4 regions of the Micromonospora sp. WMMD710 genome follow, and region 2 is predicted to be linked to each of the others. Evidence: riboswitches for the same ligand, from Rfam matches in the RefSeq annotation. Region 2 holds a riboswitch; each other region holds the start of a gene.
What was found. A riboswitch is a leader RNA that binds a small molecule or an ion and turns the genes downstream of it on or off. The one in region 2 is predicted to bind cyclic di-AMP.
Positions count from the first base shown of each region.

Region 1 (3,957 bases), 470 kb from region 2:
GTCGACGCCGTCCTGCCCAGCCTCCGTCGGGCCGCCGCCGAGGGGGTCGACGACATCGACGGCATCGTCGACATTCACATCGCGCAGACCGTCGAGACGTTGCTCGGGCAGTCGTCCGTGCTGGCCGACGAGGTGGCGCGGGGACGGTGCGCGGTAGTGGGCGTGTCGTACCGGCTGGCCGCCGGAGTGGTGCGCCCGGTCGCCGCCGTCCCGGCCGGCGTGGCGACGCTCGACGTGCCCGACGGGTCTGCGGCGGCAGCCGCCTGACGCGACGAGGGCCGCCCCGCGTGACGCGGGACGGCCCTCGACAGCGAGAGGTGCGGGTCAGAGCATCGACATGTGGACGTGGTCGGTGTGGTCCGAGTCCCCGCTGTACGACTTCCAGCCGGTTGCCGGGAACCAGATCTGCCGGTTCCAGATCACGTAGTAGATGCCGAGGCGGTCGGCGTTACGGATGAGGAATGCGGCAACGTTGTTGCCGTACATGCGGGTGTCGTCGTTGTGCCACGGGCTGAAGCCGCTCTTCTGCAACGACCAGTCGCAGGCGCGGCCCTTCGGGTGCTCCCACGGCCCGCCGGGGCGGTAGCAGCCGACGAACCGGTTGAAGCCGGCCTTCTTGACCTCCTTGTACGCGTGCAGCGTGCGCGGCGTGATGCAGCCGGAGGTGGTGGGGTCGTTCTCGCTGCAGGACTCGGACTTCCACTCACCGTCGACGGTCCGGCCGGGGCCGATCGCGGCGACCCGTGAGGTGGCGTCCACCAGACCGCCGGTGAAGCCCTGGCCGCCGACCAGGGCGAGCGCCTTGTCCGCGTCGCGCTTCTCCTTGGCCATCAGGGCGGCCTGCTTCTGCTGCTCGCGGACCTCCGCGTCGAGGGCCAGCTTGGCCTGCTCGGCGCGAAACTTCACCGCGTTGACCTCGGCGAGCTTCTTCTCGTTGACCATGTTCATCTCGTCGAGCGTGGCGACGCGCCGGACGAACGAGTCGGGGGCGTCGCTCTCCAGCAGCATCGCGATCGCGCCGATCCGACCGGTCCGGTACGACTGGGCGGCGATCTGACCGACCTGCGGGGCCAGGGCCTCCAGGTCGGCCTTCGCGCGGTCCACCTCGTGCGAGAGTTCGAGCTGTCGCTTCTTGGACTTGTCCAGCTTGGACTTGGCGGCGACGTAGTCCCGGTTGGTCTTCTCGATGACGTCGGTGAGCAGCTTGGGCTCGCCGTCCTCCTCGTGCCCGGACGGCGTGGGAGTCGTCGGGGCGGCGTGCGCGGGGAGGGGCCCGGCGAGCACGGTCAGTGCGGCGATCACGGCCACCACCGGTGTCAACCAGCGGCGTAGGGGTGCCGTCACAATGTTCCCTTCCGTCGACCGCCGACCGGGTTAGCTGACGGGTTCGGGGCGGAAGTGGCCCCTACCGCTGTCGCGGATTCACCCCACGTACCTGGGTTCCCGGCTCGCCGGTTGGCGATTGGGCGGTGGTACCGCAGGCGCCGCTTCGCGCCTTCGGCGGTGACCGGCAGCGAGGTTACCCGAGAGTCGACCGCCTGAGCTACGTCCCGATGCCGACTAAAAGCGTCATTTCGCCATGGCGTTGAGTGACCAGTGATGCGGTTCTCAGGCCGGATGCCCGATCTGGTCACGCTGAGGAGTGTCACCATGCCGTATCCGTGCTCCTGTTCGGCTCTGGCCACCGGTCGGTGGCGGTGGGCGGGGGTGTGGGCCCCGTCGGGTCCGGTCCGTCCGGTGGACCCGTGCGGGGGGAGCTCAGGGCGGCCAGCGCTTCCGCCCGGTCCGGCCGGGGCCGCCCGGCGGGGGCGTCGTCGGCCGGCGCGGCAGCCGACCGGCCGGCGGCGGTCACCACCGCGGCGAGCCCGGTGGTCAGCGGTACGGCGGCGATCAGGCCGAGGGTGGCGACCGCGCTGCGGACGATCTCCTGCGCGAGGAACTCGCTGGTGAGGATCTGGCCGAGGGGGCGCGTGTCGGCGGTGAGCAGGAGCAGCAGGGGCAGCGAGGCGCCCGCGTACGCCAGCACGATGGTGTTGACCGTGGAGGCGATGTGGGCCCGGCCGACCCGGGTGGCCGCCCGGTAGAGCTGCAACCGGGTCAGGCCGGGGTTGGCGTTCGCCAGCTCGGTGACGGTGGCCGCCTGGGTGACCGTCACGTCGTCGAGCACCCCGAGCGAACCGATGATGATCCCGGCGAGGAGCAGGCCGTGCAGGTCCACGTCGGCCTGGAACATCGACAGCGTGGTGGCGTCCTCGCTGCCGAAGCCGGTCAGGTGGGTGGCGGCGGTGGCGATGGTGGCCAGCACGCCGGTGAGCACCAGGCTGCCCAGGGTGCCGAGCACGGCGACCGAGGTCTGCGCGGTCACCCCGTGCGTCAGGTAGAGCACCACGAACATGATCAGCGCGGCGCCGACGACCGCCACGAGCAGCGGTGACCGACCGGCCGCGATGCCCGGCAGCACGAAGGTGAGCAGGATGGCGAAGCTCGCGGCCAGCCCGGCGAGCGCGGCCAGGCCACGCCACCGGCCGAACGCCACGATCGCGGCGGCGAAGACCACCGCGAGCCACACCAGCGGCGTGCCGCGCTGGTGTTCGGCGATGTTCCAGCTGCTGGCGCTGGGATCGGCCGGGTCGTTCAGCTCGACCAGGATGACCTCGTCGCCGACGTCGACCCGGGGCGCCCCCGGGCCGTCCGGTACCGGAGTCTGGACCTGCTGCCCGGCACTCGGCCCGTTCTGCACCCGGACGTCCACGGTGCCGCACGGCCCGTCGCCGGCGTCCGGTGTGCCCTCCGGGGTCTGCGGCGTGGGCGGGCACGGCTCGGTCACCACACGGGTCACGGTGCCCTGGTAGCGCGGGACGTCCGCGCCGCCGCCGGTCTCCGGCGTGCCGTCGCGGGGCCAGAGCACCAGCGCCGCGACCACCGTGGCGACGAACAGGGGTACCACCGTCGCGACGAGGATCCGTCGTACCCGGGGCGGGGCGGACGGAGCGGAACGGGTGTGGTCGGAACCCAATGCGAGACTCCCAACGAATCCGGTGCGGGGTACGTGCCGACGGGCCGGTCGGTTCACCGCCGCCGCGGTATTGCGGCGGCGGGCGCGACGGATCGCTGGATGACGACCGTTTGGTCACACACCGTGAACGAGGGGTCGGCTCGGCCGGGGGCGCCGCCGCGTCGAGGCGGTGTCGGCGCCGGACTGCGCGGCGGGATCCGGAGGGCCATCGCCGGAAATGCTAACCAGCCCGGGCGCGGGACGCAGGTCGTGGCGGAGTGTCGGGGGTTGTCGAACAGCCCGCGGGGCGGCGTGCGGGGCTGGATGGTGGAGTCATGCGCGCTGAGTCACCGCAGGACCGGCATCGTGGCGGGCACGACAAGCACGCCGGTCACGATCCGGCGATGTTCCGTCGCCGGTTCTGGGTCTGTCTGGTGCTCACCGTGCCGGTGGTGTTGACCAGTCACCTCGTGGCGGACCGGCTCGGCCTGCGCGGGGATGTTCCGGGGCGTTCCTGGGTGGGGCCGGTGCTCGGCTCGGTGGTGTTCTGGTGGGGTGGCTGGCCGTTCCTGGTCGGTGCGGTCCGGGAGGTCCGGGACCGGGCGCCGGGCATGATGCTGCTGATCGCGATGGCGATCACCGTCGCGTACACCGCGTCGCTGGCCACCAGCGTGGGTGCCTTCGACCTGGACTTCTGGTGGGAGCTGGCGGCGTTGGTCACCATCATGCTGCTCGGGCACTGGCAGGAGATGAAGGCCATCGGACAGGCTCGGGGCGCGCTCGCGGCGCTGGCCGCGCTGCTGCCCGACGACGCCGAGCGGGTGACCGCCGACGGGCGGGTCGAGGCCGTGTCCGTCGGCGAGCTGCGGGTCGGCGATGTGGTGCTGGTCCGCCCGGGCGGTCGGGTGCCGGCCGACGGGGGCATCGTCGACGGCGGCGCGGAGCTGGACGAATCAATGATC
Region 1 is NZ_JARUBD010000001.1:4,819,386-4,823,342, reverse strand. Features, by position in the region: gene O7620_RS22245 (carbonic anhydrase) at 1-267, shown strand, start outside; gene O7620_RS22240 (hypothetical protein) at 325-1,344, opposite strand; cyclic di-AMP (ydaO/yuaA leader) riboswitch at 1,349-1,479, opposite strand; gene O7620_RS22235 (YibE/F family protein) at 1,646-3,016, opposite strand; gene O7620_RS22230 (copper-translocating P-type ATPase) at 3,331-3,957, shown strand, end outside.
Region 1: another riboswitch for cyclic di-AMP. It lies ahead of O7620_RS22240 (hypothetical protein); the one in region 2 lies ahead of O7620_RS24510 (C40 family peptidase).

Region 2 (3,957 bases):
CCTGGTCTTCTTCTACGGCGACCTGCGCCACGTCGGCCTGTACCTGGGCAACAACCTGATGGTGCACGCGCCCCGCGCCGGAAGACCGGTGACGGTGGCTAGCCTCACCATGCCGGTCGCCGGTTTCCGCAGACCCGGCTGATCCGCCCAGGCACGACGACGGCCCCCGGTCACCGACCGGGGGCCGTCGCGGTTTCTCAGCGGGGTGCGCCCGCCGGGCACGGCAGGAGCTGCACGTCGGCCAGGTTGACGTACATGATGCGGTGGCCGAACTGGATCTGCGCGTACCGGTTCTCGCCGCGGATCACCGTCCAGTCGCCGGGCGAGGACCCGTCGAACGTGCTGGCCCGGTAGTACTCGCCGGCCAGTACCGCGCCGACGGCGTACCGCTGCCCGGCGGCGAGGGTGTACTGAAGTGGGGAGATCGTCTGGTAGGGCACGCCGGCCGGGTAGGCCGCCTGCTCCGGGTACGCCCGCCCGTACACGGGGATGGTGGCCCGTCCGGGCTTCGGGGTGGCCACCACGCCCACGGTCCACCTGGCCGTCGGCGCGGACGCCGGGTTGTGGAACCAGGCGCGTTGTCCGAGGTACCAGATGGCCGTCCAGTCCCCCTGCCGGCCGGCCAACGCGTACGTCTGGCCGGCGGAGGCCCGGGCGCCGTGATCCGACACCTCCATGGTGTTCGGGGTGCCGTCCGGGCGTAGTGCGATGTCGTTGACCAGGGGCGCGTCGGCGGACGGCGCGGTGTGCAGCACCACCGACGAGGAGCCGCGCGGCGCGCACGGCACGCCGGGGGTGACGCATCCCGTGAACACCGGTTGGTTGGTGGCGGGGTCCGGGTCGATCCGGACCAGCCCGGTGGCCGGGGTGCCGGTGTCCAGTCGCGGCGCGTGCAGCAGGTCGAAGTAGTGCGACCAGTCCCAGTAGGGCCCCGGGTCCCAGTGCATCCCGCGAACGGTCGACGCGATGGTGCCGGGCACGTTGTCGTGGCCGATGATGTGCTGGCGGTCCAGCGGGATGCCGAGCCGCAGCGCGAGGTGCCGGACGAGTTTCGCCGAGGTCCGGTACATCGCCTCGGTGTACCAGGTGCCCTGCGCGGCGAAGCCCTCGTGTTCCAGGCCGATCGACTTGGCGTTGACGTACCAGTTGCCGGCGTGCCAGCCGACGTCCTTGGTCTTCACGTGCTGGGCGATGTGCCCGTCCACCGAGCGCAGTGAGTAGTGCCAGCTCACGTAGGTCGGGTCCTGAACGAGTTTCAGGGTGGTCGCCCAGCTCGCCTCGGTGTCGTGGATGACGATGTACTCGATCTTCTGCCGGGCGGGCCGGTCGGAGAGGTCGTGGTTGCCGTAGTCCCCGTCGCCGAACGCCTCGTAGGGCGCCGGGATCCATTCGCAGGAGACGGTGCGGGGGCATTCCAGCCCGTCCGGTCGGGCCAGCCGGCGCAGGCCCAGCCGGTCCAGCCAGGAACGCTCCGGCTGTACCGCGCGGGCCGGCAGGGTGATCCGTTGGCCGTCGTCGGTCACCCGGGACTCGCCGGCGCCGATCGTCGTGAAGACCTCGTCGGCGAAGGCCGCCGCCGCGTCGGCGCTGTCCGCGCCGGCGTAGCGGGCCACCGCGCCGTACCAGGTGGCCGGGTCGGTGCCGGCGCCCACCGGGGCACCTAGCTCCTTCTGGTACGCGGCCAGCAGCGCCGCCCCGCCCCGGATGTTGACGTCGGGGTCGGTGCGCAGCGACTCCGGCGCCGCGCCGGTCAGGGTGGCGGCGGTGTCCACGGTCTGCAACGCGGTGCCGGGTGGTGCGGGGTCCGCGGCCTGCGGGGGCGCGGGTGCCAGCGCCGGACGGGAGTCGTCGCCGCGCGGGTCCTCGGTGCCGGCGTCGTGGTGACCGCGCCCGGGCAGGGCGGCCACGTGGCGGGCGTCGGTCAGGTGCATCGGGCCGTAGCCGCCGCTGGTGCTCGGTGTGCCGGCGTTGCTGTCCCAGCGCGACTCCAGGTAGGAGACGCCGAGCAGCACGTCGATCGGTACGCCGTACTCCGCTGCCGCGGCGGCGTACCGCTGTTGACGGTCGACGGTGGGTGCGGCGGCGGCCGCGCCGGCGGGTAGCGGTACCCCGGTCGCGGCGGCGACCACGGCGGCGGCGAGCAGGGCGCGCCGGCCGGCGGACAGGGTTGGACGGTGCATCGAACCCCCTAGATTCCACGGACAAAGGTGAGGTCACCTTCGCGCCGCCCGGGAGTCCGCGTCAATACCTTTCCATGTATCGACGCGTTCGGAAGGAAATCTTCGCCTATCGCCGGCGACCCTCTCCGATCGGTACGGAGTGTCACGGCCGCACGGGTTGCGGATCGGTAACGGGCGTCTCTACGCTGGTCATTCGTCGGCCCGATAGCAGGTCCGCCCACCCCGGGCGGTGACGGACCGACACCGCCGAGTCGTTTCCGAACGAACCGGGGACCCAGGTTCCTCGGGGTGAATCCGCAGCCACTGCGGTAGGGCGCCGACTTCCCGCCCGAACCCGTCAGCTAACCCGGTAGGCGGTCAGGAAGAAGGAGAACGGAACCCCGGTGGCACTCCATGCCCCGCGGCCGCCGTCCGAGCGGCCGGCAGCAGCCGGCCCGACAACGATCGTGCCGCGCCCACGCTGGTCCCGCTTCACCAACGCTCTCGCCGCACTGGTCGGCGTCGCCGTCGTCCTGACGGGCAGCGCCACGGCGGCCCACGCCGACCCGTCCGTCGCCGAGATCGAGCGCCAGATCGACGCCGACTGGAACAAACTCGAACCCATCATCGAACGGCACAACGCCACCCGGGCCGACCTCGCCGTCAAGCGCAAGCAGGCCGACGCCCTGGCCGCCCGGATCGCTCCCCTGGAGCGTCAGGTCGACGCCGCGATGGACAAGGTCAGCGCCCTGGCCGTGCGTGCGTACAAGGGCGAGAACGTCTCCACCGTCAACGCGGTGCTCGGCAGCCGGTCGCCGAGCGAGGTGGTCGGGCAGCTCGAGATGCTCGACCGGTTCGCGCACAACCAGCAGCAGGACGTCCGCCAGGTGGCCGACCTGCGTGACGAACTGGCCGCGCAGAAGGCGCCGCTGGACGAGATGGTGACCCAACTGGGCCGTACCGAGGCGCAGTTGGCGGCGAAGAAGAAGCAGATCAACGAGGAGATCGACCGCCTGCAGAAGCTGCGCCTCAAGGTGTACGGCAACGGTGGCGGCGGCCCGCTGCGTCCCGCGCCCTGCCCGGCCAGCTATCCCGGAGGTGCCGCGGGCACGGCGGTCAAGTTCGCCTGCGCCCAGATCGGTAAGCCCTACGTGTGGGGTGCCGAGGGTCCGAACTCGTACGACTGCTCCGGGCTGATGCTGGCCGCCTGGGCCAAGGCCGGGGTGTCGCTGCCGCACAACGCCGCCGCGCAGAGCCGGGTGACCAAGAACGTCAGCAAGGGCGACCTGCTCCCCGGTGACCTGGTCTTCTACTACAGCGACATCCACCACGTCGGCATGTACGTCGGCAATGGCTGGGTGGTGCACGCCCCCCAGGCCGGTCAGCCCGTCAAGATGAAGAAGGTCGGCGACGGCCCGATCCACAGCTACGGCCGCCCAGGCTGACCCAGCCCGGACGCCCGAGGGCCCGCCGCGATCCGTTCGCGGCGGGCCCTCGGCGTCTGCCCGGTCGTGCGTCGCGGGTCAGCGGGTCGGCCAGGTACGCCAGTGCTGCCAGGCGCGGCTGGGCGTCGGCCCCCGCTGCCCCTGGTAGCGCGAGCCGTACACCACCGAGCCGTACGGGTGCTCGGCCGGCGAGGAGAGCCGGAAGATGCACAGCTGGCCGATCTTCATGCCCGGCCAGAGCGTGATCGGCAGGTTCGCCACGTTGGACAGCTCCAGCGTCACGTGCCCGGAGAAGCCCGGGTCGATGAAGCCGGCGGTGGAGTGGGTGAGCAGACCGAGTCGGCCCAGTGAGC
Region 2 is NZ_JARUBD010000001.1:5,291,498-5,295,454, reverse strand. Features, by position in the region: gene O7620_RS24520 (C40 family peptidase) at 1-142, shown strand, start outside; gene O7620_RS24515 (peptidoglycan recognition family protein) at 198-2,180, opposite strand; cyclic di-AMP (ydaO/yuaA leader) riboswitch at 2,415-2,550, shown strand; gene O7620_RS24510 (C40 family peptidase) at 2,564-3,604, shown strand; gene dcd (dCTP deaminase) at 3,683-3,957, opposite strand, start outside.

Region 3 (3,957 bases), 2.3 Mb from region 2:
CGGGCCGCTCACACCGCCGGCCACCGCGCCGTCGGCGTTCACCGCCGGACACCTCGTACCGTCGGCGTTCACCGCCGGGCCCCTCGCGCCGTCGGCGTTCACCGCCGGGTCCCTCGCGCCGTCCGGCCGGCTCGCCTCTGTCGGACAGGCGCCGTCGGCCACCGCCGGCGATGCCGCTGACCCGCGCATCGCGGCACGGTCGGCCGATCCGCAGCCGGCAAGCCTGGCCGCCCGAAACGTCGTCGTCGCCCTGGGCGTGACTCCGGTGCGGGTGGCCGGGGCCGACCGGCTGCCGCACACCGACGGGCCGACCAGCCGGGCGCCGCGGGCTCCGCCCCGCCGCTGATCCACCGGGACGACCGTTCCGCCGCCGCGCCCTGTCGATCCACCAGCCCCGCACCCGCCGACCCGTGGCCCCGCCGCGATCCGGTCGGCCCGTGCGGCCACCATCGCATCGCTCTCGTTCCGAGGTGTCGACCATGGAGACCGTCGTCTTCTACCAGTTTCTGACCGAGGTGCCCCAGGCCGCCGCCATCTGGTCGGCCCTGTTCCTGCTGGCGTTCAGCGTGCTGGCCGTCCTGGTCGCCCGCCCGGAGCGGGGCGGGCCGACGGGGGAGCCAGCCCCAACCGCGCCCACCGCCCGTGAGGTGGCCGCGGCCGAGGCCGCCGACCTGCGGCGCTACGCCGAGGAGGTGGCCGTCGCGGCGGCCGGCGCGGCCCAGACCGCCCGACGGCGACGCGCTGACTGGCTGATCAGTCAGGAGCGGGTGGAACGGGCCTGGGCCCGCTACGACGAGGCGGACGCCGCGGCCCGTCGCTTCGCCGGGGCCGGGGCGCTGCCCACCCCGCGCACGCCGCACACTCCTGCGGAGTACGCCGCTCGGGAGCGTTACCTGCACCGCGCCGCGATGGCGGCGCACTGGCGCGGAGAGTTGACCATGGGGCAGCTCGGCGACGTGTTCGGGCACCGGCGCGGGTGGGATCCCCGCCGGCACCCGGTCGAGCAGGAGGCCCTGATCGCCCGGGCGATCAGGGACGCGAGGCGCGCCGACTACGCGGTGGCCGCCGGGCGGGAGCGGTCGGCCTGGCGGGACGCCGAGTTGGCCGCCGAGTCGGCCAGCACTCTCGCTGAGGAGGCGTACGCGGCGGCCGCCCGGCTCCGGCCGACCGCGGTGCCGGCCCGCCGGACGGCGACCCGGGTGTTCCGTCCCGCGGTGGTGGCGCGGTGGCGTCCGGCTCGCGTCGGATGAGCCCGATCAGCGGTTGAGCCCGATCTGTGCTGTGAGCCCGGTCACGGGCCCGGGAAATCGGGCGTCCGGCGCGATCGGCCCGATTGGTCCCGCGATTTTGGCGACGTTGCCGGCGGCCTGTCCGGTTGTCGACCACAGGCGTCGCCGTCACCGGTTGTCCCATCGAGTCACGTCATCGGCAATACGCGCAGAAATTGTCAGGCGAAATGATGTTTACGCAGGTGGACACGGCTTGGCAAGGGCTTGAACCGGCCAGTATTGTCGTCCCGTCCGGTGCGGTAACCGATCGCAAGAGGCGACGCCGCGCCGACCCGCTCAATCGTGATCAACGAACCGGGGACCCATCAGTAAGTCCGGGGTGAATCCGCGAGCCACGGCCCGCGGTAGGGCGATCTTCCCGCCCGAATCCGTCAGCTAACCCGGTAGGCGGTGTCGGAAGGAGTTCCATCCTCGTGCAGCACCTTTCCACCCCTCGGTTGTTCCTCCGCCTCCACGGCGCCACGGTGCCCCCGCTCATCCGGTCGGTGAGCTGACCCCCCGGGTCACCGTTTTTCCCGCCCGGCCGCGCCGGGCGTTCCCCTGAGCGGTTCACCATCCGCGGACCCCGGTCCGCGCGCTGGCGCCTGCCCGGATACCGGCTCGGCCCCGGTGTGCCGCTCTCCCCCGAACCGTGGAGGACCCCGTGAAGCACACCCTGCACCGTCAGCTCCGCCGCCTCAGCACCGAGCGCCCGTACCAGATCGTCGCCGCCTCCGCCGCGGCCCTCGCGATCGCGACCACCACCGGTGTCCTGCTCGCCGACGCCGACGGCGCCCCGGCCAGCCAGCACACCGCGACCACGGTCGCCGAGATGCGCAGCGACACCGCCGCGTCCCGCAGCCAGGCGCGCGTCGCGGCCCCCTCGGCCAGCGTCGCGCCCAGCACCGCCGCCCCGGCCGCCAGCGCCGCGTCGCCCGCCGCGAAGGCCAGCGGCAACCCGGACCTCACCCGGAAGCCGACGCCGCCGAAGCCGCCCGCGACCAAGGTGCTCGACTACGACTACGAGGCGCAGAACACCTACTACAACTGTGGTCCGGCGGCCACCCGCAACGCGCTCAGCGCCAGCGGTGTCGACCGCACCCTGGACGAACTCGCCGTCGAGCTGGGCACCACCGAGATGGGCACCAACTCGGCCGAGGACACCACCCGGGTGCTCAACGCCGAGGTGAAGGGCTCCCCGTACCGGACCCGGATGTTCGCCGGCTCGCCCAGCCCGGCCCAGATGGATCGCCTCCAGGCCGACGTGGTCGCCGCGATCACCGACGGCCGTGGCGTGGTGGCCAACGTGGTCGGCGACGCCACCGACACCGACGGCGGCTGGCACTCCTACGGCGGCGGGCACTACATCGCCGTCGTGGGCTACAAGGACAACGGTCGGACCGTGCGGATCGCCGACTCGGCGAACGCTGCCGACCCGTCGTACTGGGTCACCACGATCGACCTGGCCAACTGGATCGCCACCCGGGGTTACTCCGCCTGACCCAGGCGGTGGAGCGCCGCGGGCGCCGTCTCCCACGAGGGGGCGGCGCCTGCGGCGTCTTCGTGTCCCGCTCAGTAGTCGATGAAGCCGTACAGCGCGAAGTGGTTCGACTTCGTCCCGCTGACCGTGTGGCCGATGCTGGACGGCCGCACGCTTCCCTTCACGAACAGATAGTCGATCTTGCTGGAGCCGCTGGTGGCGGCCGACCCGTACCCGGTCATGCCGTAGCCGCTCAGCGTGCCGGCCGCGATGCCCGTGCGGTTCGCGTCGATCCCCACGATCCGGATCGTGGAGGCGTTCAACAGGCTCGTCGCGTCGGCACCCAGGTGGATGCCGCTGTTGGCGATGCCCCGGTCACCGTCGCCGGCGCACGCGTTCTGCCGGTTCTCCTGTGGCAGGTGCATGGTCGCCGCGAATACGCTGGTGCCGGTCGCCTTGACGGTGAACCGGGCCGCGATGGCGCTGGTCCGCTTCCACTTGTCGTAATCGGTGCTGTCCGGGTCGCTGTTCGGCGGCTTGTACAGCGTGCACCCGGCGCCGTCGGCGTACGCGGTGCCCGGCTTGAGCCAACCCGCGCTCCAGTACTTGGAGATGTCACCGGCGGCGAGGCTGAGCGTCCTGGTGTTCCAGATGATCCCGTTGGTCTGCTTCTTCTTCAGGTCGCCGAGCGACTGGGAGCTGCACCGGTGGGTGCTGCCCCACGGCTCCGGATCACTCCAGGCCACGATCGCGCCGTACGTGCCCGCCGGGTAACCGAACATGGCCGACAGTTGATCGGCGTACGCCTCGGCCTGGCCGGTGCCGCGCACCTGCTGCACGATGAGGATGTCGGGGGCCGCCACGCCGCTGGTGCCGGTGCGTCCGGCGTCGTCGACCAGGATCGAGCTCAGGTGGTCCGGTCCGGAGATCCGGGTGCAACTCCCGTCGGAGTTGTTCATGACCAGGTTCTCGATGTTGTTGTTGTAGACCCGCAGGACGCGATCGGCCGCCGCGACGTCCGCGACGGGTGCCGGTGTAGCGAGCGCGGGTACGGCCGGTGCGCTGCCGAGCGCGACGACCGTCACCGCCGCCACCAGTGTTGATCGATACCTTCTGAGCACGGGGGCTCCTCTCCGCGACGACGATGCCCCGTCCAGGTGCCGCACTCTACAGTGGATCTTTGTCGGTCGGGTCCGCGCACGACGCTCG
Region 3 is NZ_JARUBD010000001.1:2,989,928-2,993,884, reverse strand. Features, by position in the region: gene O7620_RS13710 (hypothetical protein) at 1-346, shown strand, start outside; gene O7620_RS13705 (hypothetical protein) at 480-1,250, shown strand; cyclic di-AMP (ydaO/yuaA leader) riboswitch at 1,553-1,694, shown strand; gene O7620_RS13700 (C39 family peptidase) at 1,921-2,769, shown strand; gene O7620_RS13695 (hypothetical protein) at 2,841-3,869, opposite strand.
Region 3: another riboswitch for cyclic di-AMP. It lies ahead of O7620_RS13700 (C39 family peptidase); the one in region 2 lies ahead of O7620_RS24510 (C40 family peptidase).

Region 4 (3,957 bases), 4.9 Mb from region 2:
GATACCTTCAGCTACACCGTTCAGGCCCGGTGCGCCCCCGCCGAGGCGGCCGCCCTGCTCAGCGACCTGACTCGGCAGGGTGAGCTGCATCCGCTGATCGTCAGCGTCCAACGGCTGCCACCACGCCCCGGCGCCCTGGCCAGCTACGCGATCAGCGACCGGTTGCAGGCCGGCCCGCTGCGCTTCCGGACCACCTACCAGGCCGACGTGCTGATCAACGAGGAGGACGAGATCGTCATGGTGGCCCGGCAGTGGCCGGCCACCACCGTGCGCAACCACACCCGACTGCGCGCCGAACCGGACGGACTGCTCCGGGTCGACGTGGAGATCACCCTGAGCGCGCCGGCCCCGCTGTTCCGGTACGCGTTCCGCCAGGCCCGCGCAGCCCACCTCGCCCTGGCCAGCCGCCTCGGCGCGGCCCTGGACCGCGCCGGCAACCCCCCACCCGCCACCTGACCCGCGCCCTCGCGCCCTCGCGCCTCCGCGCCCTCGCGCCTCCGCGCCCTCGCGCCTCCGCGCCCTCGCGCCTCCGCGCCCTCGCGCCTCCGCGCCCTCGCGCCTCCGCGCCCTCGCGCCTCCGCGCCCTCGCGCCTCCGCGCCCTCGCGCCTCCGCGCCCTCGCGCCTCCGCGCCCCGCGCCTCCGCGCCCTCGCGCCTCCGCGCCCCGCGCCTCCGCGCCCTCGCGCCTCCACGCCCCGCGCCCTCGCGCCTCCACGCCCCGCGCCCTCGCGCCTCCGCGCCCCGCGCCCTCGCGCCTCCGCGCCCCGCGCCCTCGCGCCTCCACGCCCCGCGCCCTCGCGCCTCCGCGCCCCGCGCGGGGCGGACCGGCGGTCCCCTGTCTCGCAAGATCGTGCTCGATCCTGGATGTAGTGGCATCCCGCGGCGCCGAGGCCACTACATCCTGGTTGTAGCGCGATCATGGGCGGCGGGGCCGGTGGGGCCGGTGGGGCCGGTGGGGCCGGTGGGGCCGGCGGGGCCGGTGGGGCCGGCAGGACCGGCAGGACCGGCGGGACCGGCAGGTGCGCGACGGCCGCGGGCGGCGTGGGCGGTGGCCGTGGGGCGGGCGAGCGCGGCAGGGGCGGCGGGGCGGGCGGGGCGGCGGCCCCACGGCTTGTACGTGGAGAGCACCGTCGCGATGATCATCAGGCTGGTCGAGACAGCGGGTGCGATCACCAGGTCGGCACGGTCCCGGGTGGGTAGTGCGGCACCCAGGTCACCGGCGTGGCGCAGGTTCGGGGTGAGCAGGAACAGGACCAGTCCGACCATCACCGTGGTGAGCACGAGTTTGACCAGTACCCAGCGGTAGCGCAGCAGACCCCACGGGGTGAGGAGGGCGCTGGCGACACCGATCAGCCAGACCAGCACGCTCAGCGGCGCGAACAGCACGGTGCCGAGCAGCGCGGTGACCGGGTAGACGGTGGCCGGGTCGGCGCCGCGCTGCACCGCCACGCCGAGGGTGAGCAGCACCAGGTCGGTGCCGAGCCAGCCGAGGGAGGTGACCAGGTGCAGGGTGAGCAGCGCCTTGCGGGCGGTGGGTGGAATTCGAGGCATACCCCGGATGCTGCCCGCCGGGCCCGGCCGGGTCGTCCGACGGCCGGCGACGTCCGGTGTACGCCCGCTGACGTACCCGTGGCCGGCACCCCCGGGTGAGGCGGGCGCCGGCCACGGGTGGGGTCAGTACACCGACAGGTGCACGTGGTTGGTGTGGTCGCTGGCCGGGTCGCCACCCGCCCCGCTGTACGACCTCCATCCGCTGCTCGGCAGCCAGATCTGCCGGTACCAGATCACGTAGAGCACGGCGAGCCGGTCGGCGTTGCGGATGAAGTACGCGGCCAGGTTGTTGCCGTACGTCTTGTCGGCGCCGGTGGCGTCACCGCCGAAGCCGCCCTTGGCCGCGGCGAAGTCGCAGGCCCGGCCCTTGGGGTGTTCGCCGGAGCCGCCGGAGCGGTGACAGGAGACGTAATGGGTGAAGCCGGCCGCCTTGGCCTGGTTGAGGGCGTGCAGGGTGCGGGGGGTGATGCAGCCGCTGGCCGGGGTGGGGTCGTTGATGCTGCACGATTCCGATGGCCAGGAGCCGTCGGAGTTGCGCGGCGCGGCCGTGGCGTTGGCGCTGGAGGTGCCCCGGTTGGAGCCGGTGTCGGCGGTGGTCTGCGGTTTGGGCGTGGTGGCCACGGTGAGAGCCCGTTCGGCCTGTTCCTTGCGCTTGGCCATCACCGCGACCTGCTTGCGCTGCTCGCGGATCTCGCCGTCCAGGGCGACCCGGGTACGGGTGGCCTCGTCCCTGGTGGTGAGCAGGTCGCGCAGCACCCGGTCCTCGTTGGCGGCGACCGCGTCCAGGGCGGCGGCCCGGTCCATGAAGCCTTCCGGGGTGTTGCTGTTGAGCAGCGCCGACATCGCGCCGAGCCGGCCGGTGCGGTAGGCCAGGCCGGCGATCTCGCCGACCTTGCCGCTGCGGACGTTCAGCTCGGCCTCGGTGGTCTTCAGCTGGGTGGTGAGCTGTTGCTGGCGCTGCAGCGAGGTGTCCAGGGCGCGCTTGGCGTCCAGGTAACCCTTGCTGGCGGCTTCCAGTTGGGCCCGGAGGGCGGGGGTGCCGCCCTCCTCGTCACCGTCGGGCGCCGCGGCGGCTCGTTGGCCGGTCGGGGGAGCGGCCGAGGCGGTGCCGGGCGGGAGTGCGATGCCGAGGGCCAGCATCGCGACGATCAGGGCCGCCAGGCGGCCGGCGGGTGGTCGTGCTGGTGCCACTACGCATGTCCTTCCGTCAGCCGCCGACCGGGTTAGCTGACGGGTTCGGGACGGAAGATCCCTACCGCTGACGCGGATGCACCCCAGGAACATGGTTCCCCGGTTCGCCCGCTCGGGCGATTAGGCGGCGGCCGCCACCGGCGCCGGGTGGGCGCCGCCTGGTGGAGGCCGGGACCGAGCCTACCGGTGCTGGTGGGGCCGCTGCAGCCGATGTGACGGACGGTGCGTACGTCGTCACGAAAAACTCGGACCAATCCGAGTGAATCTCCTGAAATGCTGTCACCACTCGACCGAACCGCAGGCACCGGGTGCGGCACCGGGTTCGATCTGCAGCGTGGCGTGCTCGATCCGGAAGTCCTCGTGCAGGGCCGTGCGCGCGGCGCTGAGCACCGTACCGACCTCGGCGCCGGGTGCCATGGTCAGGTGCGCGGAGGCCACCTCCATGCCCGAGGTGAGCGTCCAGACGTGCAGGTCGTGCACCTCGACCACGCCGGGAACCGCGGCGAGTCGGTCGTGTACGGCGGTGACCTGGAGGTGCTCCGGGGCGGCCTGCACCAGGATGCGGACGGCGGCCCGGCCGAGTCGCCAGGTGCGCGGCAGGATGAACACGCCGATGGCGACCGCGACCAGTGGGTCGGCCCACCACCAGTCGGTGACCGTGATGAGCAGTGCCGCGCCGATCACGCCGAGCGAGCCGAGGAGATCGCCGAGCACCTCCAGGTAGGCCCCCTGGAGGTTGATGCTCTCCCGGGCGCCCGCGCGGAGCAGGGCGAAGGCGGCCACGTTGGCGAGCAGGCCGAGTACGGCGACCGTGAGCATCGGGCCGGTCAGCACCTCGTGCGGATCGCCGAACCGGCCGATCGCCTCGATCACCACGTAGACCGCCACGCCGGAGAGCAGGGCGGCGTTGGCCAGCGCGGCGAGCACCTCGAGGCGGTAGAGCCCGAAGGTGCGCTGCGGGTCGCCGGTCGTCCGCCGGGTGGCGGTGATCGCGGCGAGCGCCATGCCGATGCCGAGCACGTCGGTGAACATGTGCCCGGCGTCGGAGAGCAGAGCCAGCGAGCCGGTGTGCAGGGCCGCCACGGCCTCGACCACCATCAGGGTGGCGAGCAGCCCGAACGCCGCCCAGAGCCGGCCCCGGTGCTGCTGCGCCGCGTTGGTGACCGACGCGTGGTGGTGGTCATGACCTGCGCCCACGAAATCCACCCTCCGTCGC
Region 4 is NZ_JARUBD010000001.1:430,138-434,094, forward strand. Features, by position in the region: gene O7620_RS02140 (SRPBCC family protein) at 1-456, shown strand, start outside; gene O7620_RS02145 (hypothetical protein) at 894-1,550, opposite strand; gene O7620_RS02150 (hypothetical protein) at 1,674-2,690, opposite strand; cyclic di-AMP (ydaO/yuaA leader) riboswitch at 2,747-2,878, opposite strand; gene O7620_RS02155 (cation diffusion facilitator family transporter) at 3,021-3,938, opposite strand.
Region 4: another riboswitch for cyclic di-AMP. It lies ahead of O7620_RS02150 (hypothetical protein); the one in region 2 lies ahead of O7620_RS24510 (C40 family peptidase).